One region of the Effusibacillus dendaii genome, then DNA from elsewhere that is predicted to be linked to it. Evidence: predicted binding sites of a transcription regulator. Region 1 holds the regulator's gene; each other region holds the start of a gene.

Evidence for each region. The regulator Rex, encoded in region 1, represses fermentation and respiration genes when NADH is low (regulators of the CRP and FNR family bind a similar motif). The targets are predictions, from matches to a motif close to TTGTGAAATATTTCACAA.
Region 2: the regulator Rex is predicted to act here: its motif matches at 5,420-5,437, upstream of qoxA (cytochrome aa3 quinol oxidase subunit II).
Region 3: the regulator Rex is predicted to act here: its motif matches at 7,937-7,954, upstream of skT53_RS00830 (hemerythrin domain-containing protein).

The regions. Positions count from the first base shown of each region.
Region 1 covers NZ_AP023366.1:398,436-408,566, reverse strand. Annotated here, with positions in the region: gene skT53_RS02130 (hypothetical protein) at 1-245, opposite strand, end outside; gene skT53_RS02125 (hypothetical protein) at 457-966, opposite strand; gene skT53_RS02120 (DUF4264 family protein) at 983-1,153, opposite strand; gene skT53_RS02115 (hypothetical protein) at 1,294-1,473, shown strand; gene skT53_RS02110 (amidohydrolase) at 1,550-2,839, opposite strand; gene skT53_RS02105 (class II aldolase/adducin family protein) at 2,841-3,509, opposite strand; gene mtnA (S-methyl-5-thioribose-1-phosphate isomerase) at 3,515-4,543, opposite strand; gene mtnP (S-methyl-5'-thioadenosine phosphorylase) at 4,591-5,379, opposite strand; gene ligD (non-homologous end-joining DNA ligase) at 5,460-6,383, opposite strand; gene skT53_RS02085 (redox-sensing transcriptional repressor Rex) at 6,476-7,096, opposite strand; gene sigH (RNA polymerase sporulation sigma factor SigH) at 7,114-7,743, opposite strand; gene dinG (ATP-dependent DNA helicase DinG) at 7,832-10,131, opposite strand, start outside.
Region 2 covers NZ_AP023366.1:2,373,389-2,383,519, forward strand. Annotated here, with positions in the region: partial or broken gene skT53_RS18570 (amidase family protein) at 264-918, shown strand; gene skT53_RS12855 (hypothetical protein) at 1,168-1,413, shown strand; gene qoxD (cytochrome aa3 quinol oxidase subunit IV) at 1,468-1,752, opposite strand; gene qoxC (cytochrome aa3 quinol oxidase subunit III) at 1,755-2,351, opposite strand; gene qoxB (cytochrome aa3 quinol oxidase subunit I) at 2,351-4,306, opposite strand; gene qoxA (cytochrome aa3 quinol oxidase subunit II) at 4,339-5,235, opposite strand; gene skT53_RS12880 (MazG-like family protein) at 5,752-6,066, shown strand; gene rplI (50S ribosomal protein L9) at 6,175-6,618, shown strand; gene lonC (Lon family ATP-dependent protease) at 6,625-8,562, shown strand; gene dnaB (replicative DNA helicase) at 8,587-9,927, shown strand.
Region 3 covers NZ_AP023366.1:162,076-172,206, reverse strand. Annotated here, with positions in the region: gene skT53_RS00855 (TIGR04053 family radical SAM/SPASM domain-containing protein) at 1-785, opposite strand, end outside; gene narI (respiratory nitrate reductase subunit gamma) at 870-1,559, opposite strand; gene narJ (nitrate reductase molybdenum cofactor assembly chaperone) at 1,556-2,164, opposite strand; gene narH (nitrate reductase subunit beta) at 2,112-3,647, opposite strand; partial or broken gene skT53_RS00835 (nitrate reductase subunit alpha) at 3,637-7,183, opposite strand; gene skT53_RS00830 (hemerythrin domain-containing protein) at 7,327-7,881, opposite strand; gene skT53_RS00825 (MFS transporter) at 8,035-9,240, opposite strand; gene skT53_RS00820 (hypothetical protein) at 9,660-9,869, opposite strand; gene skT53_RS00815 (universal stress protein) at 9,941-10,131, opposite strand, start outside.

The DNA.
Region 1 (10,131 bases):
GACACCTTGTCGATAATATCCCGGTACGCCGTTTGCAAATCATCCACCCGATTCATGGATACGGTAATTGATTTTTGCGTACCTTTTACTGTTACATCAACCTGCACAACCTGATGCGTTCCTTTCAATTCCTGTTCAAGAGGGCGAACCAGGCCGAAATCCCGATATAAAGTCCATCCGCCGAACAACAAAATCATAGCAGCAGCAAAAAATATCAACGTGGGTAATAACCGTATTCGCGACAAGGTTACAACCCTCCTTCCCGATATAGTTTACATAAACAAAGCAAAATAAGTATATCATAAATAAATTGTATCTCTCATATGTAATCTTGACCAGAGCTTACAGAAAAAGAAAGGACTGCCTGCAAGCGGATATTTGCTTTACACAAATAGAGCTGCCCCGAAAAGTGATCGTATCCACTTTCGGGACAGTTCCCCTAAAAGGTCTGCTATCTTATTTAGCTTCCAAACTGTACGTCGCAAGGAGATTACCTGTGTAGAAATCAAGGTAACTGTATTGTCTCTTTCCCTGTTGATTCACTCCATAAATCTCCCAGAATAATGTCGTAGTGCCATTCGACTTGAACGGATTTGGCCCGTTCGGGTCCACGATACCGAGTGTCATCCGATCGATTCGTTGAAAGCCGTTTGCCCGCGCTTTGTCTTCCAGGACGCTCCGTTTCAGCCCCTTATCCGTATATTCGGATCCCAATACCCGATCTTTGCTGCTCACTACAATCATTTCCCGGCCCAATTTATCCGTTCCGGTAAACACGAAACAACTGGGTCCATTCGAATACACTTCTGCAGACACGATTTGGAACAACGCAGAATGGTCAACCGCGGTTTGCGCGGCGGACTGCAAATCGGGCATTTGCGCATACGTTAATTGCCGCAGCAGAAATAAGGTTCCGATTATGACAATTGCACACACGGACAGGCTGTAAAATAGGATTTTTCGCATGGAACTTCCTCTCGCATTATGTGTCAGGGGATGTTGTTATTTCATAAACAGACAAATACAGGCAGCCATCTGTCTCTTTCGAAAGACCAAACGCCAAATCATAAGACTTCAGCGTACGATTCAGGAAATCCACAACTTGATAAAGGTGATCGCCATCTGCGAATTGAAATGTCGCAATCGTTTCCACTATATTGGACTCCAACCGATTTCACCTCAATTATAACATGAAAGCGCGTCCTGTTTACCCCTGTCATGGTAAAATCCTGCTAACATACGACAGAAACCGAAAGGGATACTATAGCTATCACGGTAAAGGGGTGATCGACAGTGGAATATTCAAGTCCCATGCCGCTCCCCGCTGAACAGATTAAAGAATTGGCTCGTCAAAAGGCAGTGGAACTGGGGGTGACCCATTTGCTGTTCTCCTCAGATTGGGTTAACCCGCATCTATCTAGTGATCCGACAGCCATTCCCATATCCATCCGGAAGATTCATACCTGTCTTTAAAGATTTCCCAAGAGCTGTAGGATCATTCGGGACAATCGCTTATAACGGGTGATTGTTCCTTTTCCGTTTCTTCCTGTCAAGCAAAAAGACGTTTACAAACGTTCTCGACTTCGTGATAAATCCGTTGCTCATCCATTGTGAGCATCTGTCGGTCCCGCATCAATACACGACCGTCCACAATCACGTCTGTTACATCACCCGATTGTCCCGCATAAACGAGATGCGCCATCAAATTATGCCGCGGATAATAATAAGGACGGTTGTAGTCAATCAAAATCAAGTCTGCCGGCGCCCCTTGCTGCAGCGTTCCATGTCCGTCTTCCAGGAATACGGCTTTGGCCCCGTTTACAGTCGCCATCTGCAATGCCTGATAGGCAGAAACGGCAACCGGATCGTATTGGACTCCTTTGTGAATCATGGCGGCCTGACGCATTTCTTCAAACATGTCCAAATTGTTGTTGGAAGCGGCTCCGTCTGTTCCCAGGCCAACCGTTAACCCTTTGTCCAACATTTTTAATACAGGCGCCACGCCCGATCCCAGTTTCAGGTTCGAGTCGGGATTATGCGCCACCTTTACATCGTAGCGGGCCATGATTTCGATATCCTCATCCGTTACGTGAACACAATGCGCCGCTAATGTAGGCCGTTCAAAAAGACCCACCTGTTCCATCAGGCGAATCGGTGTACAGCCATGTTCGGCCAGACAGCGTTCCACTTCCCCTTTTGTTTCCGAGAGATGGGTTTGGATTGGAACATTCAGTTCTGCAGATAGTTCAGCCACCTGCTTTACGTAATCGGGGGGGCAAGTATAAGGGGCATGCGGTGCCAAAGTAACGGTAACACGTCCGTTAGCCGCACCGTTCCATGTTCTGACAAACTGTTCGCTTTCCCGCAGCGCCTGCTCCCCTTTGGGCGGAAATCCAATCATTCCCCTGCCCAGCACAGCACGTATTCCCGTCTCCTCAACCGCCTGAGCCACCCTGTCCATAAAAAAGTACATGTCTGTAAAACAGGTGGTGCCTGTTTTAATCATTTCCAAAATCGCCAACTGGCTTCCCCAATAAATATCGTCTGCCGTCATTCGGTCTTCCACCGGCCAACATTTTGTTTCCAACCATTCCATTAAAGGAAGATCGTCCGCATAACCACGCAATAATGTCATTGCGGCATGGCCGTGCGTATTGACAAGACCCGGCATAACCACTTTGCCTGCTGCATCAATTTCCGTGTCCGCTTTCCCATGATAAGACCCTGACCCGACTTCACGGATCCGGTTTCCTTCGATCAACAGATAGCCGGTTTCGATCCAACCGGCTTCTGTCATCGGCAGGATGGATGCGTTTTTTATTAAAAGAGTGTCTTTCATGTCACACCTCCTGCTTAACCTGTCCATAACAGTTTTGATAGTTATTTCTAAGATACTCTACATCATCAACGGAAAGCAGGGCCGGGCTGCCAATCGTTTTTGCAATTGCAAAAATCCGGGCTCCTTTTTCCACAATTTGGCAGACTCGCAGCGCTTCCATCACGTTCGGACCAACTCCTACAACCCCATGATTGGAGAGTAGTACCGCATTTTTTCTGCCGAGTGATTTGACGGCACAGGCACCTAATTCTGGCGTGCCCGGCAATGCATAACGGGCAACGGATACAGAGCCGCCTACCACCTGTGCCAAATCTTCAACAATCGGCGGGATTTCCTTATGAACGGTGGAGCAGGCAGATGCGTAGATGCTATGAGTATGCATCACCGCATTCACATCGCTGCGCGCTTTCAGTATGGCTAAATGCAGGGCGAGTTCCGATGTCGGCCGTAGGCGTCCCTCTATTACGTTTCCCGTTCCCATTTCTACGACGACCAGATCGTCAATTTGCATCGTTCGATAGTCTACCCCACTGGGAGTCACAACGATCTGATCCGTTTCGGGTATTCGCGCCGACAAGTTTCCCCAAACGGATACGACCAGTCCCTGTTCATGCATTTCTTTGGCAGCTTGCAAGACTTGTTCCTTGATCTCCCTTACTTGTGTCTCCATCTGATTTAACCCTTCCCCCTGAGATATTCCATTCGGTTGGCGTCAGGTGATTCTACGACACCTTTTTCTGTTATGATCGCCGTAATAAGCGAATGCGGTGTCACATCAAACGCAGGATGCAACGCAGCAACACCTGGCGGCGCAATTCGGATACCGCCGATCGATAACACCTCATCGGCTGATCGTTGTTCAATTTCGATTTGCTCCCCGCTTTTGATGGAGAAATCCAAGGTGGACGTGGGAGCCGCCACATAGAAAGGGATGTGATGATAATGCGCCAGGACGGCGAGTGAATACGTGCCAATTTTGTTGGCTGTATCACCGTTTGCCGCGATTCGGTCCGCACCTACAATGACCAAATCGACCTTCTTTTCTTTCATTAAATGACCTGCCATCGAATCGGTGACGATCGTCACAGGAATCTGATCCTGCTGCAGTTCGAACGCGGTCAAACGGGCACCTTGCAGGTAAGGACGGGTTTCATCCGCCCATACGGTAATTTCTTTGCCCGCTGAATGAGCGGCACGAATCACACCAAGCGCCGTGCCATACCCTGCGGTTGCCAGGGAACCTGTATTGCAATGCGTTAAGATTCGGGCCCCCTTCGGGATATAAGGCTCACCGTTTTGACCGATTGATTGATTGATCGCGATGTCCTCCGTCATAATGGACTCCGCTTCCCGTCGAATCAGTTCCACGATCTGCGGCACATCCAGATCCGCATTAGTCTCGATTAACGACTTGATACGTTGAATCGCCCAAAACAGGTTGACTGCTGTCGGACGCGTTCTGGCCAGTCGGTCACAAATCCGTTCTATTTGGTTGAAAAATTCATTTTTATCGCGATTGACAGCCTGTCGGGCTCCCATCACAATACCGAATGCGGCGGCCGCACCAATCGCCGGCGCTCCGCGCACTTTCATCGTTTCAATTGCCTCTGCCACCTGTTCCACGTCCGAACATTCGATCCATTTTACTGCCCCGGGCAACTGTAATTGATCAAGCAGCAAAAGTGTTTCTCCGTTCCATTCCATCGCCCGCACGGCAATCCCCCATCCCAACCACTAATCTATGTAAATTTTTAAAGCGATCCCAATTCCGCCAAAGCATGTGGACATCGGCAGGTTCGCTCTTCCAGGCCGCGTTTGATCAACTCAAAAAACAAACGCCGCACTTTTTCAATGTTGGCTCTCATCGTGTCTGCCACTTCCTGATGAGTCAAAAATGAGTCGGCAATGCCTGTGCAATAATTGGTCACGATCGCGACAGTTGCATAACACATCTCCGCTTCTTTTGCCAAGACGACCTCCGGGACAGATGTCATACCGACAACGTCGCCGCCAAGCCTTGCATACATGCGAATTTCAGCCGTCGTTTCAAAACGGGGCCCCTCTGTGCACACGTAGACGCCTCCCGGCTTGACTTCGATTCCATTTCGATCCGCCGTTTCCGCGATAAGACGGCGCAGCCGACCGCAGTACGGATCGCTCATATCGATGTGCACCACCCCATTTTCCCCTTCGTAAAAGGTGGTTTCTCTGCTTTTGGTCATATCTATAAAATCGTCCACAATCAATAATTCGCCCGGAGCGATTTCCTCTTTTAAAGAACCAACAGCTGCTGTCGCCAGCACCTGCTTAACGCCAAGCTGCCGGAGCGCGGCAATATTGGCACGATAGTTGACCCGATGCGGCGGAACCGCATGCCCTTTTCCGTGGCGGGAGAGAAACGCCACTTGTTGTCCGGCATACTCCCCTATATCAATGAATGAAACACCGAACGGCGTATCGATCTGGAGGTGATCGACTGATGACAATAAACCAGCGTCATACACGCCTGTTCCCCCGATTATGGCAAAATCAGCCCTCATTTCGATCCTCCCCGGTAATACTTCCGTGTTCGTCCGATCTGTCTGTTACGGTTTCATTTAAACAGCGGGTATTCTAAATGTCAATACGGCACGTCGAAATAAGGGTGGTTTTCGATGAAATGTAAGATTTCGGTAATGTCGATACCCGCTTGTTCCATGGGTTGAAACAAATCCCCCACCTGTTGAACCCGTTCCGGCATCGTACGTATTGTGAAATCTTCCGGAACGGCTCCTTGTGCCAATTCCCGCCATGTAAGCGGCGCGGAAACTTTCGCATCCGGATGGGGCCGGGGAGAATAGGGAGCTACCAGCGTTTTATGCGGAGCATGCTGCAGATAATCAATATAGATTTTGTCTCCCCGGTTTTTGACCAGCCGCTCTACCGTGACCAAATCAGGATATTGATGGGCCATGAAATGAGCAATAAATTTTGTGACTTTTCTTGTCTGTTCAAACGAAAATCCGGGACGGAGCGGAATAAAAATCTGCAGTCCGGTGGCGCCGGATGTTTTCGGATAGCTGGGCATCTGCAGATCGTCGAGAATTTCTTTGATTAAAAACGCGGTATGTTTGATTTTTTCGAAGCCAGGTACGGAAGGATCCAAATCAATCGCAATATTTGTCGGATTGTTTGGGGCCTGAATTTTGGAATACCACGGGTGAAGCTCGATACAGGCTTGATTTGCCAACCAGATTAAGGTGGCCGTGTTATTCGCCAGTATATAGTGGACAACCCGTTTGCTTTCGGCCGAATAAACCGGATATGTGGCGACCCACTCCGGCGTGTCCGGCGGAGCGTTTTTTTGGTAGAACGATTTTCCCGATACTCCGTGCGGAAAGCGAACCAGCGTCAGAGGTCGGTCTTTCAGATGAGGGAGCAGGTACGCTGCCATCCGGATGACATATTCGATGTAGGCCGATTTTGTAATACCCGCTTCCGGCCAAAGCAATTTGTCAAGATTGGTAAGCCGTACGGGATATTCCGCGAGCAGTGTCTCCAGCATGCGATCCCTCCGTTGAGACTGTTTTCCGTAGTTTTCCCCGACCGGGTGATATTATCAGTTTTGATATAGAAAAAACCCTTCCAGCGGAAGGGTTACCCGATATAATAGGCAAGCGATTGAAGTTCGGTGGTCAAATCTGCGTTGCGGAGATACACATGGTTTGGTACACGCATCGTAATCGGAGCGAAGTTCAAAATTCCTTTGATGCCAGCCTCCACCATCTGATCCGCCACTTTCTGTGCCTCCGTTGCCGGGACCGTGATGATGCCGATTTTTACATCCTGCTCTTTGACCGTCTTTGCCAGTTCTTGAATCGGCTGCACCTTAACCGTTCCGATTTTGGTGCCTATTTTCTCCGGGAACGAATCGAAAATGGCGACAATTTTCATTTTCTCGTTGGTGTAGCGGTTGTAATTTGACAGCGCAGTTCCCAGGTTGCCCGCCCCCACCAAGGCAACGTTTAAACGTCTATCCAATTTCAGTATCTGCTTAATTTTGGCGATTAAGTATTCCACATCATAGCCGATGCCTTTTCTTCCGAATTCGCCGAAATAGGCGAGATCCTTTCGAATTTGAGCCGGGTTCATTTCCAAATGTTGACCCAGATCAAGCGAAGAAACGGTTGTAATGTTCATTTCGTGAAGATGCTGCAAGTATCTCAAATATACAGGTAATCTGCGGATTACCGCTTCTGAAATTTTTGGAGTTTTCATTTCCACCCCCGCAATTTCTAGGACGACATTTTTGCTTTGTTCAAATGGTGGTGGCCATCCATCTTCCGTTTAATTCTGTATAACGCATTGTCTATCGCCTTTGTGGAAGAATTCATCAACGTTGCGATCTCTTTGTACGAATGGCCTTCTGCATGCAAGGAAAGCACTTGATACTCAAACGAACTCAGAATTTTCCGAAGTTTTAATTGCAACTCGATCAACTGCTCCTGGTGAATAATCATCTCATCCGGTTCATTTCCGTGCGGGGAAGGAATCGTATCCAGCAAGGATCGGTTCGATTCGTCGTCTGATGCAAGACCATATAACGACAAATACTGGTTCAGAGGTTGGTGTTTCAGCCGTCTAGCCGTTTTTATGGCGGTAATGATTTGTCTGGTAATGCAGATCTCGGCAAACACCCGAAAAGGGATTTCTTTCTCTCGCCGATAGTCACGTATCGCCTTATACAGACCGATCATACCTTCCTGCACCAAATCCTCATATTCCGCACCGGCAAGAAAGAAAGAACGTGCACGCAACCTGACATACGGTTGAAATTGGGACAGAACTCTCTCTACTGACTGCGCGTTCCCCTGCTGTGCCAGTACAATCTCTTCCTCAACATTTCCTGCTTCCAAGTGAGTCATGTTCAATATGACCACCCCACATGATGAGAGTCTTATTCTTCATCATAGAGGAAGTGAAAAAGTTTCGCAATCAAAATTTAATAGACTCTTAATTTTTTAGCCAGTTGTAAATCACTTTCAGTATATCCTGCTCCGGTCCTTGATAAATCCAAGGGTTTGGCAAGGATTTTATGAAATGGCGGCCGTATCTTGCCTCTACCAATCGGCGATCATAGACGACAATCGCGCCCGTATCTTTTTTGGAGCGGATTAAGCGGCCAAAACCTTGCTTAAAACGGACGATTGCTTGCGGAACCGAATATTCCATAAATGCGTTTCGCCCTTCTTTTTCAATTGCTTCTGTTCTGGCTTCCGCAATCGGATGGTTGGGCGGCCAAAACGGCAGTCTTACGATCACCAGACAGGACAAATCTTCACCCGGTATGTCAACACCTTCCCAAAATGAGTTGGCGCCAAACAGAACCGCTTTTTCTTCCTGTTTAAACTGGTGAACAAGCCGCATTCGGGAGGAGGAATCGATTCCCTGCGCAAACAGCCGAATGCCATGCTCGGCAAGCGCTGGCTTCACCTTCATATACGCATCACGCAGCATTTTATGAGAGGTAAACAGCACAAGCATTCTCCCTTTGGAGATGCGGGCAAGTGAAGTAATCGACTGACAGAACGAATCAACAAATGTTTCGTCCGAAACACCTTTCACCGGTACCACATCCGTAGGAATACAGAGAAGGGCCTGTTTTTTATAATCAAACGGAGATTCGACCTGAAGGGTTAAGAGCCTTCCCTGTTGTTCCGATTGCCGTAGGCCCAATCGGTCTATTAGATAAGAAAATCCCTGGTTGACAGTAATTGTTGCAGATGTCAACACAACCGAATCTTTTTTTTCGAACAGCTTTTCATTTAGCAATTGACCTACATGGACAGGAGTCACATGCAAACTTACAGCAGGCCTGACCGATTTTTCGTCCGCCTCCAGCCATAAAACAGACCGATCCGATTCGTTTGAAACACCTGCCGCCTCACGGAAAAAACGGGTCATGGTCATGGTTTGCCGATCAAATTCCTGAATCTGCCCGGAGATGTCTGTAGAGAAACCGATAATTTCATCGTCATGTTCCCGCGCTTCCTGTTCCAAACGTTTCATCAATTGCCGCAACGTCATTGTATCCGTTTGCAGATTATCAAACGCAGACAGAATTGCTTGCCAAATCGGCAGCTCTGTGTGCATATGATGGATCCGGACGGTCCACCGACCGCCTTCCCGATTGTTCGCCTGTTCGATCGCAAACGTTTGCAGCAGCCGGAATGTTTCTTCCGCATGTTGGCGGACCGTTGCAATCGTATCTGTCATTTCGTCGAGAATGCGAGCCAGCAAGGCAAATTCGGGGTGTAAACCAATCAGGGTACGCATTTGCACAATCAAACCCTGTTTGTTTTCTCGGACCAGTCTGTTTAAAGCGGCAATCGACTGATAATATCCGGCCTCCTCCCCTAGATGTTTTGTTGCCTCGTCTTCCAGATGATGCGCTTCATCCACAATCAGGCTGCTGTAAGCGGGAAGTACCCGGTGATCAGCGTTTAAATCGGTGAAAACGAGCGAATGATTTGTAATCAAAAGATCGGACTGCTCGGTAGCCGACCGATTGCGAAAATAGTAGCAATTGCGAAACCACGGACATTTTTTGGCAATGCAGGAATCAGAGTCGCTTGCCACACGGTTCCAAAGTTCGATGTGTGATCCCTGCAAATTCAGTTCTTCTTTGTCACCGGCCGCCGTTTCCAACAACCACGTAAGCATACGGGCGTAAAATGAACGTTCGCTGGCGTCTCCGACCATCCCCTGTGAATGAATGCCGTTCGCCACTTTTCGCATGCAAACATAATTATTTCGTCCTTTGACAACAGTCGCGCGAAACGAAATAGGCAAAATCTGCTGCAGCAGCGGCAGGTCTCTGTCTTTAATCTGCTCCTGCAAATTGATGGTATGGGTCGCGACTGCGACCCGTTCCCCGCTAGCCACCGCATAATAGATGGCGGGTACCAGATAGGCCAGCGATTTGCCTGTTCCGGTTCCCGCTTCCACCACCAAATGCTGGTTCGACAGCAGCGCATCCGCTACTGTACGCGCCATTTCCATCTGTGACGTACGCTCTTCATAATCTGCATATTGATCGGCAAGCGGCCCCTGGTTGGACAGGATACTCGTTGCCGTTTCCGCATCAAACTCCAATGGTTCACGCCGATCGGCCGATCGTTCCGCTATTTCCACAGGCCGATGAACAAGCTGCTGAATCACTGTACATCCTTCAGGAATTTCCGTTTGTGCCAACTTGACCGGGTCCTGTAACAACTCTGCAAAGAAATCCCGCAAGTTCCAATCCGCAAACA
Region 2 (10,131 bases), 1.5 Mb from region 1:
TGACACATACTATCAAAAGCTAATGCAAACGTAAAACCGAAGTGATTTATAAAAGGAGGTTATCATACGTGAACTTGTCTGAGTATGCAAATTAAGACGGGGTCGGATTGGCTGATTTGGTCAGGCGAAAGGAAGCTACCCCAAGGGAACTGGTAGATGCTGCATTAGCGGGGATCGAAGTAGTAAACCCAGAACTAAACTCTGTCGTTAACATTCTGGATGAACAGGCAGACAGAGAGATTACGAATGACTGCATTAATGTTTTGCATGATACGATAAAACTTTGTGAAGAGCTTGGACATGAAGTTGTTGAAGCTTCCCCACAGATTGATGTTGAAGCGCATTCTTTTGCTACACTTCGAGTTTGGTCCGCAAACCTAGCCAATATGATGAACGGAGTATCCAAAGCCTTAAATCGTGTTCCTTCGGAGGAAAATCTTGAAGCAGCAAGCTTTGCCTGTTATCAGTACGGTCAAGCAATGACTGCACCCGAGTTACTGGAAGCAATCGACATCATGGCAATGGTTACAAGGTCGGTCGGCCAGTTTTTCACAAAATATGATATTTTTATCACCTACAACAGCCCAACCGCCTCTCCCTCTCGGCGAATTAAATCAAAATGCTACAGAAATTAATGCAAAACAATGGACCGAACAAATATTCACCTATGCTCCGTTTACCAACCTTTTCAACACCACCGGCCAGCCCGCCATCTCCCTACCTTTGGGATGGAGCAGCGACGGCTTGCCAATTGGAATGCAGTTCGCTGGACGCTTCGCCGACGAGGCGACGCTTCTCAGATTGGCCGGTCAACTTGAAAACGCCAGCCGGTGGTCTTTCCTTTTCTGTAATGAGAGAATTCGTTATGCGTTGAAGTCGAGCCGATTGATTCCAATCCGTGCTAAGCTTATGATGTGACACTCCTTATAAGCTAAGGGGTGTTTTTTTGTTACAATTTTCCGGATAGGAGGTGGTACCGATTAGAGACTTTACTTACTACAAATGCCCAGCCCCCCTCCTACTCGATTTTCATTTGGATAAAAATTCGTCAACCCATATTTACCCCTGAAAACAAAATTTTTGTGAACTATTTATGGATTTTTTGTGACGTTTTTGAAAAGTTCTGTTAAAATGATGGTAAGTAACAGAAGAAATGGGGCGACAATAATGGGCAAGTTTCTGACAACTATGTACTTAGTTATTGCATTTTATTGTATCGTAAGCGCTTTTCTTGCCGCTCAGGTGCACGAATATCAACACACCATGTTATCCTTCTTTCTGGCAGTGTTTAATCTGGCGATATTTGCAATTTTTCGTAAAGATTCAAAACGCCCTAAATTAAAATTGATACTGGGTAGTAAACAGAAAGAAGTATTGAGCATTAAACAAAAACAGGCGATAACCCGAGGGTAAGCCGCCTGTTTTTGTTGGAACGATTTAATAGTTGTTATGCTGTGCATCCACGTATTAAATGTAACCCCAGATCATGCTTAGTAATGTACCGAAAACGGTAACTAAAGCTATTAACAATCCATAGTATACGTTTGTATAGATTGCCCCTTTATCCTCAGTTTCACCAGCGTGCATAAACACAACCAGCTGAAGGCCTGCTTGTACGAATGCCGTTACAAGAAGAACCGTCATGCCTACTGGAAATGACATGTCCAGAAAGTAAACCAAAAGAGCAACTGCAGTCAGGATCAGTGAGAATACAAAACCCATTACTTGTTTGAGTGGAAATAACTCTTTCATGTTTACATCATTCCTTTCAGGTAGATGAAGCTGAAGATGAAGATCCATACTACGTCCAGGAAATGCCAGTAAAGAGAGAAGATGAACGATTTATTGGCTGTTTCAGGAGTCAATCCGCGCTTAGCAACCTGCAGCATGATGGATAATCCCCAGAAAAAACCTAAGGTAACGTGCGCCCCATGTGTTCCTAATGTTGTTAACAGGATCGATGTAAATGCACTGGTTTGGATCCCTGCTCCAATGTGAACATAATGAACGAATTCAGAAATTTCAACCGCTAAGAATCCAGCACCAAGAAGCAGTGTGACAGCAAAAAATGACAACATCGCTTTCTTATTGCCGAGACGCATCGCGTGAACTGCAAGACCGATGGTAAAACTACTTGTTAAAAGCACGACAGTTTCAATCAGTACGGGAGTGATTTCGAAAATCTCTGCTCCAGAAGGGCCGTTGCCCGTACGATCAACTAATGTGAAATAGGACGCGAAAAGCGTTGCAAAAAGCATGATTTCGGCACCCAGGAAAATCCAAAAACCTAACACTTTTAGGCGATTTTCTTCCGTACTGTATTCAAGTGGCAGCGAGTGATCAATTTTCATTAGTTAGCACCTCGCAATTTTGTTTCTGTCCCTTCAATTTCTTCAATTTGTTCAACGGAAATGTAATGGCCGTGATCTTTCTCGAATGAACGGTGAGCCATACAAGCAAAAATACCGATTGTCGAAAGGATTACCAGAGGCCATATAGCGAATACAAACGCAAAGCCCCAGATGAAGAAGATAACACCCATGATAAACGGGACGCCACTGCTATTTGGCATATGGATCTTTTCATACTTGCCTTTGAATAATACATGACCTTTTTTCTTGGCATCCCACAATGCTTCAATTGAATTAACTTGCGGCACAACAGCAAAGTTATATGCGGGTACCGGAGTATGAGTAGCCCACTCGAGAGTACGCGCATCCCACGGATCGGAACTGATATCTCTTGAAGCATAACGAGTGCTGTAGTAGATGTTGTATACGATCAAAACAAAACCTGCTGCAAGCCCAAGTGCTCCGACAAGCGCAACCATGTTCCAAGGTCCAAATCCAGTTGCTTCAGAGTAGGTATACATCCGTCGAGCCTGACCATCTAAACCGGAGAAGAACATGGGCATGAATGCCAAAAGAGTGCTGACTGCGATAATCCATGCCGCCAATTTTCCGATTTTCTCATTGAGCATGAAACCGAACATTTTTGGCCAATAGTAAGTGAGACCGGCCAGCATCGCAAATACAACACCAGGAATAATAACCATGTGGAAGTGAGCTACCAAGAACATAGTATTATGGTATTGGTAGTCAGCAGCTGACATTCCAAGCATGACCCCGGTAACCCCGCCGATTGTGAAAAGCGGGATGAAAAGCAATGCATAAAGCATTGGAGTGGTAATTTCAATTTTCCCTTTCCAAAGCGTGAACAGCCAGTTAAAGATCTTAACCCCAGTCGGAACGGCAATTGCCATCGTTGTAATCGAGAAGATACTGTTAGCTACTGCTCCCTGACCCATAGTAAAGAAATGGTGCGCCCATACTAAAAATGAAAGTAGGGAGATGATAACCATTGAGGCAACCATAGACTTATAGCCATACAGGTTACGGCGTGCAAAGGTTGAAATAACCTCACTATAAATACCGAATGCCGGCAGAATCAAGATATACACTTCAGGATGTCCCCAAACCCAGAACAAGTTTGCCCAAAGCATATCCATACCGCCATTATTTGTTGTAAAGAAGTGTGTTCCAAACAGGCGATCCATTGTCCCCATTGCAAGCGCCACTGTTAATACAGGGAAAGCGAAAACAATGATGACGTTAGCGATTAAAGCAGACCATGTAAACATTGGCATTTTCATCAATGTCATGCCAGGTGCTCTCATTTTAAGGATGGTAGTCATAAAGTTGATACCAGTCATTAATGTACCAATACCGGCAATCTGAATAGAAATCATATAATAATTTGTTCCTACAGATTGGCTGAATTCATTACCTGCAAGCGGGAAATAAGAGGTCCAACCTGCATCAGGAGAACCGCCAACTACGAAAGAGATATTGAATAGCATCGCACCCATGAAGAACAACCAAAAACTTAGTGCATTCAAACGTGGGAACGCTACGTCACGAGCTCCGATTTGCAATGGAACAACGAAGTTCATTAAAGCCATAATGAATGGCATAGCCATAAAGAGGATCATAACCACGCCGTGGGTTGTGAAAATTTCATTATAGTGCTGAGCATCCAGCAGCGTGTTTTCAGGGACAGCAAGCTGGGCACGCATCATTAAAGCATCTGCGCCACCACGGAATAGCATGAGCAAGGCAGATATCAGATACATAATACCGATCCGTTTATGGTCTACTGTTGTTAACCATTCACGCCATAGATAGCCCCATTTTTTAAAATAGGTTAAGCCGGCAACTATTGCGATAACAGTAAGACCGATGGCAACCATGGATGCGTAAATCGCAGGGTTTGGATGCGGTACGGCAAATCGATGGAAGAAATCCATACTTTTTCGACTCCTTTCGGGAACTGGATTCGTTACTGATTATGGTGTTCTGAATGTTCATTAGAATTGCTTGATCCATGATTATGTCCGCCATTTTCAGCAGTTGGGGGCGGGCTGAAATCCAAATGAGTTCCAGTGAATGTTGCTTTTCCAAGGTGACCAGGTTCTAATAACTGATCGAATTTTTCTTTGGTAAGAGGTTGAGCGGTGGCTTTCACTTCTTTTACCCAATCGTCAAATTTGGATTGAGGCATTGCTTCGACGTCAAACGTATTTTCAGCGAATCCTTTCCCGCTGAAGTTTGCATTTCGACCCATGTATTCACCTGGAACGTCAGCCGCCAAGTGTAATGTGTTGACCATGTCGCTCATAGCGTATTTTTGTCCACCAAGTTGTGGAATCCAGAAACTGGTGATCGGGCCGTATGAATAAAGTTTAAATTCAAGCGGTCGGTCTGTTGGAATATACAAATAATTAACTGTTTCGATACCTTGTTCAGGATAACTGAAATGCCATTTCCAGTTAGATGATGAAGCATAAATGACTAATGGTGCTTTACCTTCGTATCCTTGCGGTGTTGCCTCGACTTTATTGTTGCTTTGAACAGAAACAATTGAAAGAAAAATGACAATTAAAACTGGAATCCCCACACAAATCGCTTCCACAATCGGATTCCCTTCAATGTGAGGTGGTTCATAATCTTTACTTTGTTTAGAGGCACGGTATTTTAGTAACATAAATACCAAAAGTGCGAAGACAGCAATGACAATAAACGACATTATCCAAATAGATAACATTATGTCATCGGCTTGCGTTTGAGCTTGAGGCCCTTTAGGATCCAAGACCGTTAATCGGTTTCCGCAACCGCTTACCAATAAGGCTGGTATACCGACTAATAGTGAAACCAAAATGCCTTTTTTTGATCTCATTTTTTCTTCTCCTTTCATCTGGACAGGGATAGTACGAGGATAGTTTGTGTCGTTTTTCACAGACTGGACAAAAAATAAAATAATGTGCAACAAGTAATGACTATTTTCTTTACCGATAGTAACATAGGTTCCTTCAAAGATTTAGCGCCAATACTCCATGGTTTGTGACAATACCTCAAAGATTTTGTGAAAAGATTTAGAAGGAAAAACATGTAAGTCATTTTGTTATTTTTTTGGCTGGGGGAGCAGAAATCGGGGGAACGTGTATTCTGATGTATCCCCCTAAAGTCAGACAGATTGTCCGTCAACAGCAGACAACTTATACCGGCTATCATTTCGGATTCTGGTGAGAAACGAATTGGACAGTTAAACGAGGAGGCCACAGGGCCTCTTTTTAATCTCTTAGGGCATATAAATGTGATACTCTGCTTTTGCGAAATGTGATTCAAAAATCGGTAGCAGGAGAAACGGAAACCCATGTGGAAGGTAAACGGGTAGCAGGTGGAGGGGATGACTGTGCGTGATACCCAGAAGGAACTGGATATTGCGAAAAATATTAAGATGATCGAATGGTTGAAAACGGAAGTCGTGGAGACGGTGGCCGTCTTGTTTCGCGGCTTTCAGCAAGGCAGCGAAACGTTGTTAAAGGGCGGATTAGCGAACCTGGTCGTGCTAAGTTATCTGATGGCCCGGCGGCTGGGAATGCGGTATTCGCAATTTGACTCGCAAATACGGGAGCAGATCCGACAAAATCTTGAAATGGATGATGCGTTTTTTGACTGGAGAGAAGATCTAAGCATACTTGAAGAGCATTTTCAAAACAAGAAGTAATCGATTTAAATAGATTTCCAATCTGCGTAGATTTTGCTTGAATACGAAACGATGGCTTTCATGGTATAAATAATGTAGAAGTTTTGTAGGTTGTTAGGGGGTCTTGTTATGAAGGTGATTTTTCTTAAAGATGTAAAAGGACAAGGAACCAAAGGGGAAATCAAAGAAGTGGCTGACGCTTACGCAAGAAACGTCTTGATTCGTCAAGGGTTGGCTGAGGAAGCTACAGCCGGGAACTTGAAGAAACTGGATGCGCAAATCAAAGCAATGGAAAAAAGAGCGCAGGAAGAGTTGGAAGAAGCGAAACGGCTGAAGGCCGTTTTGGAAAACACGACAGTCAGTCTAAAAACAAAGGCAGGCGAAGGTGGACGCGTGTTTGGGTCGGTCACGGCCAAACAGATTGCGGAAGCTTTAGATACGATGAAACTAAAAGTGGACAAACGCAAAATCGTCTTGGATGAACCGATTAAATCTTTGGGTACGACGATTGTTCCGGTCAAACTCCATCCGGAAGTATCTGCTGAACTGCGGGTCCATGTACAGGCGGAGTAAAAAAATATGAAAAAGCTGCTTGAAAAATTACATCTGATTCCAAACAGTACACTTCACCAAAAGCTTGAAAATGAGGAAGCGTATCGGCGGCAGGTAACGGCGCTTTTTGGAATACTGAGCAATCTTTACGGTGCGGATAAATTGGTGCTTCGCGCGGGGAAGCTGGAAGCGTTGCATTTGATGCGCTCATCTGATCTTGGTGAACGCGTATTGGGGTTGCAGCGGATCGTGTTTGAAAATCCAAATCTGTCTGATATTCCGCGGAAAGACCAAATCCCGGTTGTTTTGCAGGAGATTGAGGATGCGTTGGCAGATATGCTTGCGAGGCGATCTGTCGAGCAAGAAATTGAAGCGAAAGTAAGTGACAAAATGCAGGAGCGCCACGAGGAATACCTGCAAGAAATCAGAACGCAGCTGATTAAAGAAAAATCCGGCCCGGAAAATGCGCAGACGCTAAAGAAGTATGCCAAATTGGAAAAGCTGGAGCATATTCACTTGTCCCGTTCCACGCTGGAATTGATCCGACCAAAGGCGCTCTCCGAAATCGTGGGTCAGGAAAAAGGAATTCGTTCGTTGATTTCCAAATTGGCTTCTCCGTTCCCTCAGCATGTGATCATTTACGGACCGCCAGGCGTCGGGAAGACGACGGCTGCAAGGATCGTGCTGCAGGAAGCGGCTCGCTTGGCGAACACGCCGTTTGCTTCCGATGCTCCGTTTGTGGAGGTAGATGGCACTACGTTGCGATGGGATCCGCGCGACATTACCAACCCGCTGCTTGGATCGGTGCATGATCCGATTTACCAAGGGGCGCGTCGCGATTTGGCCGATACGGCGATTCCTGAACCCAAGTTGGGGCTTGTCACAGAAGCGCATGGCGGTGTTCTGTTTATTGATGAAATTGGGGAACTGGATCCGATTTTGCAAAACAAGCTGTTAAAAGTGCTGGAGGACAAACGGGTGCAGTTTGATTCGCCCTATTATGATCCGGACGACAAAAACGTGCCGAAATATATCAAGAAGCTGTTTGAAGAAGGGGCGCCGGCAGACTTTATTTTGATTGGGGCTACGACCCGTGATCCTTCCGAAATCAATCCGGCGCTTCGTTCTCGCTGTACGGAAGTGTTCTTTGAACCGTTGGTGCCGAACCAGGTCGAGGAAATTATTCGGGGAGCGGGGGAACGGCTTGGCGTATCGGTGGAAGCAGGCGTGCCCGAGTTGATTGCCCGCTACACGATAGAAGGACGGAAAGCGGTCAATGTGCTGGTTGATGCATACGGTTTGATGAAATATAGGGAAAGTAAAACGGGAGAAGAAACCGATTTGATCTGTCTCCAAGATGTCGAAGATGTGCTGCAGATGAGTCGGCTGCATCCGTATATCCGTGAGAAAAAGCAGGCGCGATGGGAAGTGGGGCGCGTCAATGGATTGGGAGTAGCCGGGTTCCTGGGATCTGTGATTGAAATTGAAGCGGTGGCGTTCCCTGCTCCAGAGAGAGGGAAAGGGCGGCTTCGTTTCAATGATACAGCCGGTTCTATGGCGAAAGACTCTGTGTTTAACGCGGCAGCCGTATTTCGGCGTGTGACCGGTCAGGACCTGTCCGATTTTGATGTGCATATTAATGCGGTAGGCGGCGGTCGAATTGACGGTCCGTCTGCCGGTGTAGCGATTTTTCTGGCTGCTTTCTCGGCAGTAACGGGTAAACCCATTCCTCAAACACTGGCAGTCACAGGTGAAATTTCCATTCAAGGACGTGTGAAGCCGGTGGGCGGGATCGTGGAAAAGATTTTTGGCGCCAGACAGGCGGGAATGACACATGTGTTGGTGCCGGAGGAAAATGCGTCGGACGTGCCGAATGATACGATAGGCATTCAAGTCACAACGGTCAGTACGATTGAAGAGGTTTTGGCGATCGCATTTCAGCAAGAGCCTTTGAAAGTTTGCTAGTATCTGCAAAAGGAGGATGCTGCATTGGACGAACAACTGATTGAGCGGATACCTCCTCAAAATACGGAAGCGGAACAGGCCGTTTTAGGGGCTGTTCTGTTGCAGCCTGACGTATTGACTACCGTAACCGAATTATTGAAACCGGAAGACTTTTACCGTGCCAGCCACCAGAAGATTTTCGCCGGGATGGTGGAAGTTGCGGAGCGGGGAGAGCCGGTCGATATTGTTACGTTAACGGCTCATTTGCAAAATTTGGCGCAGATTGAAGAGGTCGGCGGCGTTTCTTATTTGGCCACCTTGGCCAATGTGGTTCCGACAGCGTCTAACGCCGATTACTATGCAAACATTGTCAAGGAAAAAGCGGTTTTGCGCCGTCTGATCCGGACGGCCACACAGATTGCCACATCTGGCTATGAGGGTACGGATGATGTGGTGGCATTGATTGACGATGCGGAACGGCGCATTATGGATCTGTCGAATGAACGGGTCGGCCGGGGATTTACGCCAATTAAAGATGTGCTGCTGTCTACGTTCGAACGGATCGAATTTCTGTTTGCCAACAAGGGTGGCGTTACAGGAGTACCGACAGGCTACCCGGATTTGGACCGAATGACGTCTGGATTTCAACGATCCGATTTGATTATTGTGGCAGCCCGTCCTTCGGTGGGCAAAACCGCGTTTTCCTTGAATATCGCGCAGAATGTAGCGGCCCGCGCCGGTGTTCCAGTCGCGATTTTCTCATTGGAAATGTCGAAGGAACAATTGGTGCAGCGGATTTTGTGCGCGGAAGCCATGCTAGATGCAGGCAAATTGCGGACCGGATTTATGGAAGACGATGATTGGCCGAAATTAACGATGGCGGTCAGCACGTTGGCGGAAGCGCCGATTTTTATTGATGATTCGCCGGGTGTTACGGTGTCTGACATACGTTCCAAGTGCAGGCGGCTGAAACAAGAGCATGGGCTTGGCATGATATTGATCGACTATTTGCAGTTGATTCAAGGTCGAGGGCGAAGTGATAACCGGCAGCAGGAAATTTCCGAAATTTCCCGAACGCTGAAAATGATCGCAAGGGAACTGGATGTGCCTGTGGTGGCGTTGTCTCAGTTAAGCCGTTCGGTAGAACAGCGGCAGGATAAACGCCCGATGTTGTCCGACCTGCGGGAATCGGGGAGTATTGAGCAGGACGCTGACATTGTCGCGTTTTTGTATCGGGATGATTATTACAATCCTGAATCGGAAAAGAAAAATATCATTGAAATCATTATTGCCAAACAACGGAACGGCCCAACCGGCAAAGTGGAGTTGGTATTCCTTAAAAACTTCAACAAGTTCGTCTCTTTGGAAAGAGAGGCGGTCAGTTAACCGATCGGCTTTGCCACGTGCAGGCCGATTTTTTCTTGTAAGCAACGCGCGCAAAATTTTACTTGTACGCAAAAAAAAAAATCGCCTATTCGGCGAGGTGTTACATAATATCTGTAAAGTAGTTGACGACTTGCTGGATCGACAGGAATGGAAATACGAATACCATTCCGAATGAGAGGGCAAACCCTTTAAGAAAAGCTGTGA
Region 3 (10,131 bases), 240 kb from region 1:
ATTCCATCCCCTTTCGATTCGTCGTCTCTCTGTACGCCAACCAGATTCATGCGGGAAACGGGCTGCCCCTCTTTCACTCTCGATTGGATGACCACTCTCCTGTAATGTTGCGCTGCTGTTGTTTTAATATCAAACGGAGCCGTGTTTGACAGTTCATACAGCCAGTGAAACACCTGCTCATGCTGTTCGGGTGAAATCATGTCGCTTGCTTTGCCGCGACCCGTCGGCACAAGAAAGAATACGCTCCACAACACCACCTGCAACTCACGCATCAAATCGGCCAGATTTTGCAGATCGTCAAGATTATAGCGGCTTACGGTGGTGTTAATCTGAATCGGCAGCTCCAGCTCATGCAGGTATTTGATCGATTCGATGGTACGGTCAAAGGAACCGGATACACCGCGAAACGCATCGTGAATTTCGGCGGTGGAACCGTCCAACGAAAATGCCCAACGCGACAGTCCGGCTTCTTTCGCCCGCCGCATCGCGTCTTTTGTGACGTGTCTTGTGGCGCTTGGCGTCATGGAGATTTTCAACCCCAGTTTCACACCATATTGGATCAGCTCATAGAGGTCGTGACGCATTAACGGATCACCGCCAGTAAAAACAACAACCGGATCTCCGAACTGTTTGATCTGTTCCAGTAAATGAAATCCTTCCTGTGTGCTTAACTGGCGCGGGTCCGGCATCGGTTGTGCTTCCGCCCGGCAGTGCAGACAAGCCAGTTCGCATGCCCGCGTAACTTCCCAGATCACAATAAATGGAGATTGATCAAACGGACGCATAAATATTTCCCCTTTTTTGGTACGGCCTAATTCGCGCCAAAATTGTACGATTCGGATGAAGCGGACATACAGGCTCCCGGCAGTCTATACGTGCCGCGTATTGCGGCTGCGGTAGACGATGTAACTGCGGCGAAAATACGCCAGAGGCACGCTCCATACGTGTACCAGACGTGTAAATGGCCATACGCCGAAGATGGCGAACGTGAAAAGGATATGCAGCTTGAAAAACAGTGGCACATCTGCCATCAGACCGGGATTCGGTGCAAATGTCAGTATGCCGCGAATCCAGGGAGCAATCGTTTCCCGGTAGTCATAACTGCCCGTCACGTTATAACCGATCGTCGAGAAAATCCCCATGCCGATTACCAAGAACAGCAGAACGGCTACCAAAATATCACTGGCGTCGCTCGTTTTGCGTACACGGGGCACACTGAGCCGACGAAAGAGCAGGATCGCAATCCCGACAAATGTGAGGATACCGGCAAATCCTCCACCGTAAACGGCCCCGGCATGATACAGTTCTTCCGTAACACCGATGCTTTCGGTGAATTCCTTTGGAATCAGAAGACCGGCCAAATGCCCGATTAAGACGAGAAATATGCCCATATGAAACAACATACTTCCCCAGCGCAGAGTTTTCTTTTCCAGGAATTCGCTCGACTTGGCCGTCCATGCCAATTGATCGGTGTTGTAACGGTAAATATGTCCGACTACAAAAGTGGTCAGCATCAGATACGGATAAATCACCCACAAAAATTGGCTCCCAAAGTTCACAATCCCGCCTCCTTTGCTTGCAACCCGCCAACTGCCCGGAACTTGTCGGTCGCTTGGAACCTGTCAGCCGCCGCCAGTACCGCCTCTAACAAACCGGCATACGGACTTTCGTATTTGAGCAGCTCGGTCCGCAGCTTTTCAATCGCTCCGCGAAAATCCCGCATTGCTTTTGCTGTCGCTTCGATCGGTGCAACGGCGGCAAATTCAAGCAGCAGCGGCAAATAGTCAGGCAGTTCCTGATCGGTTACCTCGAAACCGAACTGATGAAAATAATCTTTCAGTCGAACCAGTACCTGCCCGCGTTCCCGCTCTTCCCCAATTGACGAGTAGGTCAAGTAAAGAGTGGTGTTGGCCCGAAAGTCAAATGTGTTCACATATCGTTCGGCCATCTCTTCCATATCGGAATTCGCCAGCACCTCCAGAAAGGAACGCAGCATCGACCTTGGCTCCGGGGCCGTTATTTCTTCCACATCCGCCTCCAGTTCCGCCAGATTCCACCACTCGGAATTCGGATACTCCAGCAGCCAGGAAACCAGTTGAAAAACCCGTCTGCTATCTTCCATCCCGGTCATTGAAAGAGCCGTAGAAGTAGACATTGTCTCCATGATATCCCCCTCCTACTTCGCAAGTATTGCAGCTACCTGCCAGATCGTATCCGGCCATTCCCTGTTCGCCATACAGATTTAAGAACTGCTCTTTATGGGCGGGCGGTATGACAAACCGGTCTTCATATTTGGCAATGGCCAGCAGCCGGTACATGTCGGCCGCCGATTTTTCCGTCATGCCAGTTTGTTTCAACATTTCCGGATCCGATTGGTTTCCGGTCGTTAACGCACGCATATGGTAGCGCATCGCGACCATTCTTTGCAGGGCCTGTGTAATCACCTTTGTGTCGCCCGCTGCCAGCAGGTTCGCCAGGTAGGCGAGAGGAATCCGCATCTGTTCAATCGCCGGGCACAAGTGGTCGGCATCCAGATTGCTGCCCTGACCTTCAAAGACGTTCATAATCGGGCTTAACGGCGGTACATACCAAACCATCGGCAGCGTCCGATACTCAGGGTGCAGCGGCAGCGCAACCCCGTATTCGATCGCCAGCTTGTAAATCGGCGAACGGCGGGCCGCTTCCAGCCAATCGTCAGAGATGCCATCGCGCTTCGCCTGCTCGATCACATTCGGATCATTCGGGTCAAGAAACAGGCTCAACTGCGCTATATACAGATCCTTTTCCGCAGGTGTGGAGGCAACTTCTTCCACCCGGTCCGCATCGTACAGCAAAATGCCGATATAACGGATGCGCCCCGTACAGGTTTCCGAGCAGACAGTCGGCAATCCGGCCTCAATTCGCGGGAAACAAAGCGTGCATTTTTCCGCTTTCTGGGTCTGCCAGTTGAAATAGACTTTCTTGTAAGGACAGCCCGACATGCAGTACCGCCAGCCTCGGCAGGCCTCCTGATCGACCAGTACGATGCCGTCTTCATCCCGTTTGTACATCGCGCCAGACGGACAGGACGCAACGCAGGAAGGGTTCAGACAGTGTTCGCAAATGCGCGGCAAATACATCATGAACGCCTGTTCAAACTCCATCCGAATCTGTTCTTCCAGCTTTACCGCATTCGGATCCCGCTTGCCCGTTACGTGAGCGCCGGCCAGATCGTCTTCCCAGTTCGGTCCCCATTGAACATCCATATATTCGCCGGTAATCACCGACTTGGTGCGGGCGACCGGCTGATGCTTTTTCTGCGGACTGTTGGTTAATGTTTCATAATCATAGGTCCATGGCTCATAATATTCGTCGATCGTCGGCAGATCCGGGTTGTAAAAAATCTTGCCGAGCGCCAGTTTGTTCACTTTGCTGCCGGAACGGAGTTCCAGCTTGCCGTTTTTTAAAATCCAGCCGCCCTTGTGCTTATCCTGGTTCTCCCATTCAATCGGATAGCCGACCCCCGGTTTCGTTTCGACGTTGTTGAACCAGATATATTCCGCACCCGGTCGGTTCGTCCATGTGTTTTTGCAGGTCACGCTGCAGGTGTGGCAGCCGATGCATTTATCCAGATTCATCACCATTGCGACTTGTGCTTTAATCTTCAAGCCAGTTCACCTCTTTCAGCTTGCGTACCGCCACGTACAGATCCCGCTGGTTGCCGATCGGTCCGTAATAGTTGAACCCGTAGCTGAGCTGTGCGTAACCGCCGATCAATTGCGTCGGTTTTAAATGAATCCGGGTCGGACTGTTGTGCGTGCCGCCCCGTTCGTTTGTAATGGTTGAACCGGGCACGTTGATGTGCCTATCCTGCGCGTGATACATATACATCGTGCCGCGCGGCATCCGGTGGCTGACAACCGCTCTCGCTGTGACGACACCGTTTCGGTTATAAACTTCCACCCAGTCATTATCCGAAATGCTCGCTTCCGCCGCATCCTGGTCGTTGATCCAGACGTTGGGTCCGCCACGGAACAATGTCAACATGTGCAGATTGTCCTGATAGGTACTGTGAATGTTCCACTTGCCGTGCGGGGTCAGGTAACGCAGCACAATACTCTGATCCTTCTCAGCCGGTTGTTGATCCTGGCTGGCAAATACCATTTTGGGCAAAGTAGGCTTATAGATTGGCAACCCTTCCCCATACTCCCGCATGATTTCATGATCCAGATAGAAATGCTGGCGACCGGTCAGAGTGCGGAACGGCACCAAATGCTCAATGTTGGTGGTAAACGGCGAGTACCGTCTGTCGCCTTTGTTCGAACCGGTAAATACGGGAGTCGGGATGACCTGTCGCGGTTGCACGGTAATATCGGCGAACGTGACATGTTCGGCCGCCCGTTCCTCTGCCAAATCAACCAGTTCCAGGCCGGTTTTCTTCTCTTCCGCTTGCCAAGCTTTCATTGCCACCTGCCCGTTTGTTGCACTGGATAATGTCAAAATCGCCTCGGGAACCTGCCGGTCGCTCTCAATAGTGGGCAGCCCCTCTGAAACGCCCGGTTTGTCGATCGTTCTGTTTAGTTTTTTCAACTGTTCATACTGGTCTTGGACAGGAAACGAGATGCCGTGCGCCCCGACCGGATTTTTCCGGAGCAGCGGTCCCAATGCGATAAACTTGTCGTAAATCTGCGTGTAATCCCGTTCCACAACGACAAATTTGGGCATCGTCTTGCCCGGTACGGCTTCCGTTTCTCCTTTTTTCCAATCGAGCACTCTGCCGAACGGCTGGGCAATCTCTTCCGGCGAGTCGTGCATCAACGGTACGCTGACGATGTCTGTTTTCGGTTCCGGCAGGTAGGTTTTCGCCATCTCCGCAAAGGTGCGCGCCAGCCCTTTAAAAATCTCCCAGTCCGATTTTGCTTCCCATGGCGGCGCAATGGCCGGATTGAGCGGATGCACAAACGGGTGCATGTCTGTACTGCTTAAATCGTGTTTTTCATACCAGGTAGCGGCTGGCAGCACAATGTCGGAATGGAGCGCGTTGCCCGCCATCCGAAAATCGAGGCTGACCAGCAGGTCCAGCTTTCCTTCCGGCGCCGACTCATGCCATTTCACTTCCTCCGGCCGCAGTTCGCCGCTGTCTTCCGACAGAAGACCGTTCGAAGTGCCAAGCAGGTGTTTCAGGAAATACTCGTGTCCCTTGCCGGAACTTGAGATCAGATTGGATCGCCAGACGAACAGGGCGCGCGGAAAGTTTTGTGAACTGTCCGGATCTTCCACCGCGAACTGCATATGGCCGCTCTTCAATTCGTTGACTGACGGTAACGGGTGCGTCCCGCCAGGGGCGATGCCAATCTATCCATCGACAGATCATCATACCGCCATTGATTGGTGGCGAAGTACCAATAGGAAGTGGCGTTTTGCAGCCTTGGCGGCTGTGACCAGTCACGCCCGAACGCGATAGTGGACCACCCCTCAATCGGACGTAATTTTTCCTGGCCGACATAATGCGCCCAACCGCCGCCATTGACACCCTGCGAGCCGGTCAGCAGAACCAGATTCAGGATAGCCCGGTAGATGGTGTCGCCATGAAACCAGTGGTTGATGCCGGCGCCCATAATGATCATCGAGCGTCCTTTTGTATCCACCGCATTCTGCGCAAATTCCCGGGCGATTTGGATGGCCAGATTACGGTCAACGCCGGTGTGCGCTTCCTGCCAGGCGGGCGTGTACGGGCGGGGATCTTCATAACCGTACGGATAATCCCCCGGCAACCCCCGATTTATCCCGTAATGAGCCAGCATCATGTCGAATACGCTGGTGACATAGATCGTTTCACCGGCCCGTTCAATCTTTTTGGCCGGTACGTCGCGGCGAAATGTTTCCCGTCCTGTCTCATCAAAATAAGGGAATTCCATTCGGACGATTTCGTCCTGACTGCCAAGCAGTGTCAGCAACGGGTCAATCGGTTGACCCTGCTCGTCTTCCAGCTTCAGGTTCCATTTGCCCGTATCTGCCCAGCGGTGGCCGATGCATCCGTTCGGACACACCAGCCGATTTGTTTTGGAATTGATCACAACAGGCTTCCATTCCGGATTGCTGAGCGGATATCCCAAGTCGCTCGCAAGCAGGAACCGGTCGACCGTGAACAAATCCCCGTTTTTGCGCAGTGTAATCAAAAAAGGCAAATCGGTATATCGCTTGGCATAATCTATAAAATACGGGGTCTTCTGATCCACATAAAACTCTTTTAAAATCACATGTGTCATCGCTTGTGCCAGGGCTGCGTCAGTACCCGGTTTAGGAGCCAGCCAATTGTCGGCAAACTTGACGTTCTCCGCATAGTCGGGGCTGATCGACACCACTTTCGTTCCTTTGTATCGGGCTTCTGTCATAAAGTGAGCATCCGGGGTGCGGGTCATCGGCACATTCGAACCCCACATCATGATATAGCCGGAGTTGTACCAATCGCTGCTTTCCGGCACATCGGTCTGCTCGCCCCAAACCTGCGGCGAAGCGGGGGGAAGATCGGCGTACCAGTCGTAGAAGCTGAGCATCGGCGCCCCCAACATGGAAAGGAATCGGGCACCCGACGCGTAACTTACCATCGACATGGCAGGAATCGGCGTAAAGCCGGCGATCCGGTCCGGACCGTATTTTTCGATCACATAGATGAGCGAGGCGGAAATCAATTGATTGATTTCCTGCCAGGATGCCCGCACGAATCCGCCTTTGCCGCGGGCTGCCTTATACTGTTTCGCTTTCTCCGGATTTTCGACAATGTTTTTCCATGCTTGCACCAGATCGTTCGTTTTTTGCAGTTCTTCCCGCCAGAACTTCAGCAGGACTCCCGCACATACGGGTATTTGACACGCAGCGGACTGTATACATACCAGGAAAAACTGGCGCCTCGCGGACAACCGCGCGGTTCGAATTCCGGCATATCAGGGCCGGTCGTCGGATAGTCGGTCTGCTGATTTTCCCAAGTAATGATGCCATCTTTGACAAACACTTTCCAGCTGCAGGAACCGGTACAGTTGACGCCGTGCGTAGTGCGAACCACCTTATCGTGCTGCCAGCGGCGACGATAAACCTTTTCCCATTCCCGTCCTTGCGTGGACAGTTCGCTCCAGCCGTCCGAATACTGTTCGGCCGGGCGGAAGAATCGCAATTTTTTTGATAAAGGAGTCGACTTTTTCTTCATCTGGGTCTCCCTTCCACCATTGGCGGTAAAATCGATTTTTTAAAAAATTCGTTCTTTACAATCAGTTTATCTGACGGACCGTCTCTTTCGTATCAGGGAAAATTCCGATACTGACGGTGAAAAATCCTGATTTTTGCGGTTGTTTAACAAACGATTTGCCGCAGTTCTTCCTTTTCCGTATCGGTCAAAATGCGTTCTGCCATCGGAAACAGCACATGTTCTTCTTTCCTGAAATGGTCGAACAGAATCGAGCATGCCTTCAACAGCGGAGCGACCACTTCATCGACTGTCTCTTTTCCAATCGAATTGCCAATCCGGTCGACTGCCGCTTCAAATTCCGCCAGATTCCGTTTCGCCTCGCTGTGTTCATACTCCATCACGGCAATGGGGCCGGTTTCAGTGCCGATATAGCGTCCCATCATCGGGAACAGTCCGTCTTCCTCTTTGGCCGAATGGACTTCCAACTCCTGATGGAACCGTTTCTCCTTATTCACAAGTTCCTGAAATGCGGAACCAAGTTTGGCATCGGCAACTTCCCGTAACTGGTTCGCGTTCTCCTCCATTTGTTCCATCTGCCGACGAAGCGGCGAATGTTCTTCCCACAACTGTTTTAGGGCGGCGCAATAAGACACGGCGGCAGACGCATCGCCGAATTGGCTCAGGCAGCCTGCATGTTCGTTACGGCTCGGTTCAAACATGACGATCACTCCTTTGAATTGGTAACGTTATTGTATTTCCGGAATGAACCCGCGGTTGTTAAATATGTCACAGATGTGTTGACAAAGCTGTGAACAAACGGAAACAAAAAGCTGAGAGTCCAGTTTGATCTCCCAGCTTCCGTTTTGCATCGGTTAGGCTGCCTTGCGCAGATGCGGTTTGCCGCCATCTTGTTGTTCCCTGCCCATGCCCCGTTTGACCAAAAAGCAGGTCAGCGTGAACAGCAGCAACAGATAGAATCCCAGCGCGTATCCATCCGTTGCGTCTTTGACGATCCCCATTACGACGGGCGGAAAGAAACCGCCAATACCGCCCGCCGCGCCAACGATTCCGGTTACGATGCCCGTCGTTTTTGGAAAATACTGCGGCACCAGTTTAAATACGGCACCGTTTCCGATTCCGACCACAACGGCGGCCAACAGACAGACGAGTGTCATTAGCAGCAATTGTCCCAACGCCAGCCCCAGTGTAACAGCCGACAGGGAAACCAGCAGAAAAACGAACGAAAGCACTTTGTTGGCGCCGAATCGGTCCGCCAGATACCCTCCTGCCGGCCGTGCCAATGTGGCCAATACCACGAACACGGCAGCCCGCATGCCGGCATCCACCGGAGTAATTCCAAATACATCCACCAGCAAACTCGGCAGATAAATACTGAACGAAACGAATCCGCCGAATGTGACAAAATAAAACAGGGACAAAATCCAGACCATTGGCTGCTTCATCGTCGCAAACTGTTCCTGCAGCGTTTTTACCGTTTTCGGCCCGACCGGGTCGCGAGTAAACAGGAAGATCGCGGCGGCTGCCAAGGCGCAGGGAATCACCAAACTCCAAAACGCCCAGGAAATCCCATACTGTTTGGCGATAGTCGGCAGTAAAAATCCTGCCACTGCCGTACCAAAGTTCCCCATACCGGTCACGCCAAGCACCAGACCCTGTTTTTCAGGCGGGTACCACTTGGCCACGGAAGAAATACCAATCGCGAAAGAAGTTCCTGCCATCCCGAGCAGGAATGCCCAGGTGATATACGAAACATACGAGTTCGCATAGCCGAGACCAATCGCCGGGGCGATCAGGAACAGCATCAGCAGCGAGTAGACTTTGCGGCCGCCGAACCGATCGGTCAGAATCCCTAGGGGAATCCGCATGATCGACCCCAAAAGCACGGGGATGGCAACCAGTACGCTTTTCTCCGTTGCGGTTAATCCGTACAATTTCTGCAATTGAGCGGCCAACGGTGACAACGCGGCCCATACGGCAAACGCGATCACCATCGACAAGGTGCTAATCCAGATAACTGCCGAAGCACCTTTTTGAACTGCGGTTTCGGAATTAGACATCTGTTCCACCTTCTTCCAAATAATTATTGACACATGGTACACTCGTGCCAATCCCATTATTTTTTCTCGCCAGTCAAGGCAAGGTGATCAAAATCACACTTCACAAACCTGATACAGTACGGACAATTTGTTCAAAAATGGTTCTAACTTAACCCCTCCTCAATTCCGATTTCCCCACATCCGGATTCGTAAACGTTTACAATTCTGTTTTAGTAAGGGGCGGCATCAAAAGGAGTCGGAGAACTCCCTGAACCGATTCGCGGAATTACCCGATTTAAAGTAGAACCCCCCCTTCCAAACAAACAAAAAAACGCTCGATGACGCCAACCGTGACAAACGGCTGCCAATCTTCGAGCGCTTCTTTTCTGTTCCTCTCATTATCGGACGACCCATACACTGCAAGGTGCATGGTGCAGCACTTAAGAAGGAAGATCTTTCGCATCCAAATGCTCTGCCCGAATGGAAGAAGGCGTATAAAAAGTCGCCTCTCCCGCCACTATCATAGAAGGATAAACGAATCGAATCTTGTATTCAGTCTCAGGCAATTCGGCGAACGTTTTTATCCCCCATTCGACCGCTTTATCAGATCCTGTTGAATTGTCAACAGCCACCCGTACACGTTTCAACATTTGACATCTCTCCCATCTTTGAATAAAAAACTCACGGAACCGCCCGTGAGTTTCTTACTGCCCGTTATGATTTAACGAACCACCAAGACGGAACAGGGCGCATTGTGCAGCAATTTGGCGCTGACGCTGCCAAGCAGCACAGAAGCCACCGCGCCGTGTCCTTCACTCCCTACGACAATCACATCAAACTTGCCTTTTCTCGCCTCTTCGCAGATTACGTTCGCCGGATTCCCCACAAGCGTTTCGTGCGTCACGCGCTGCT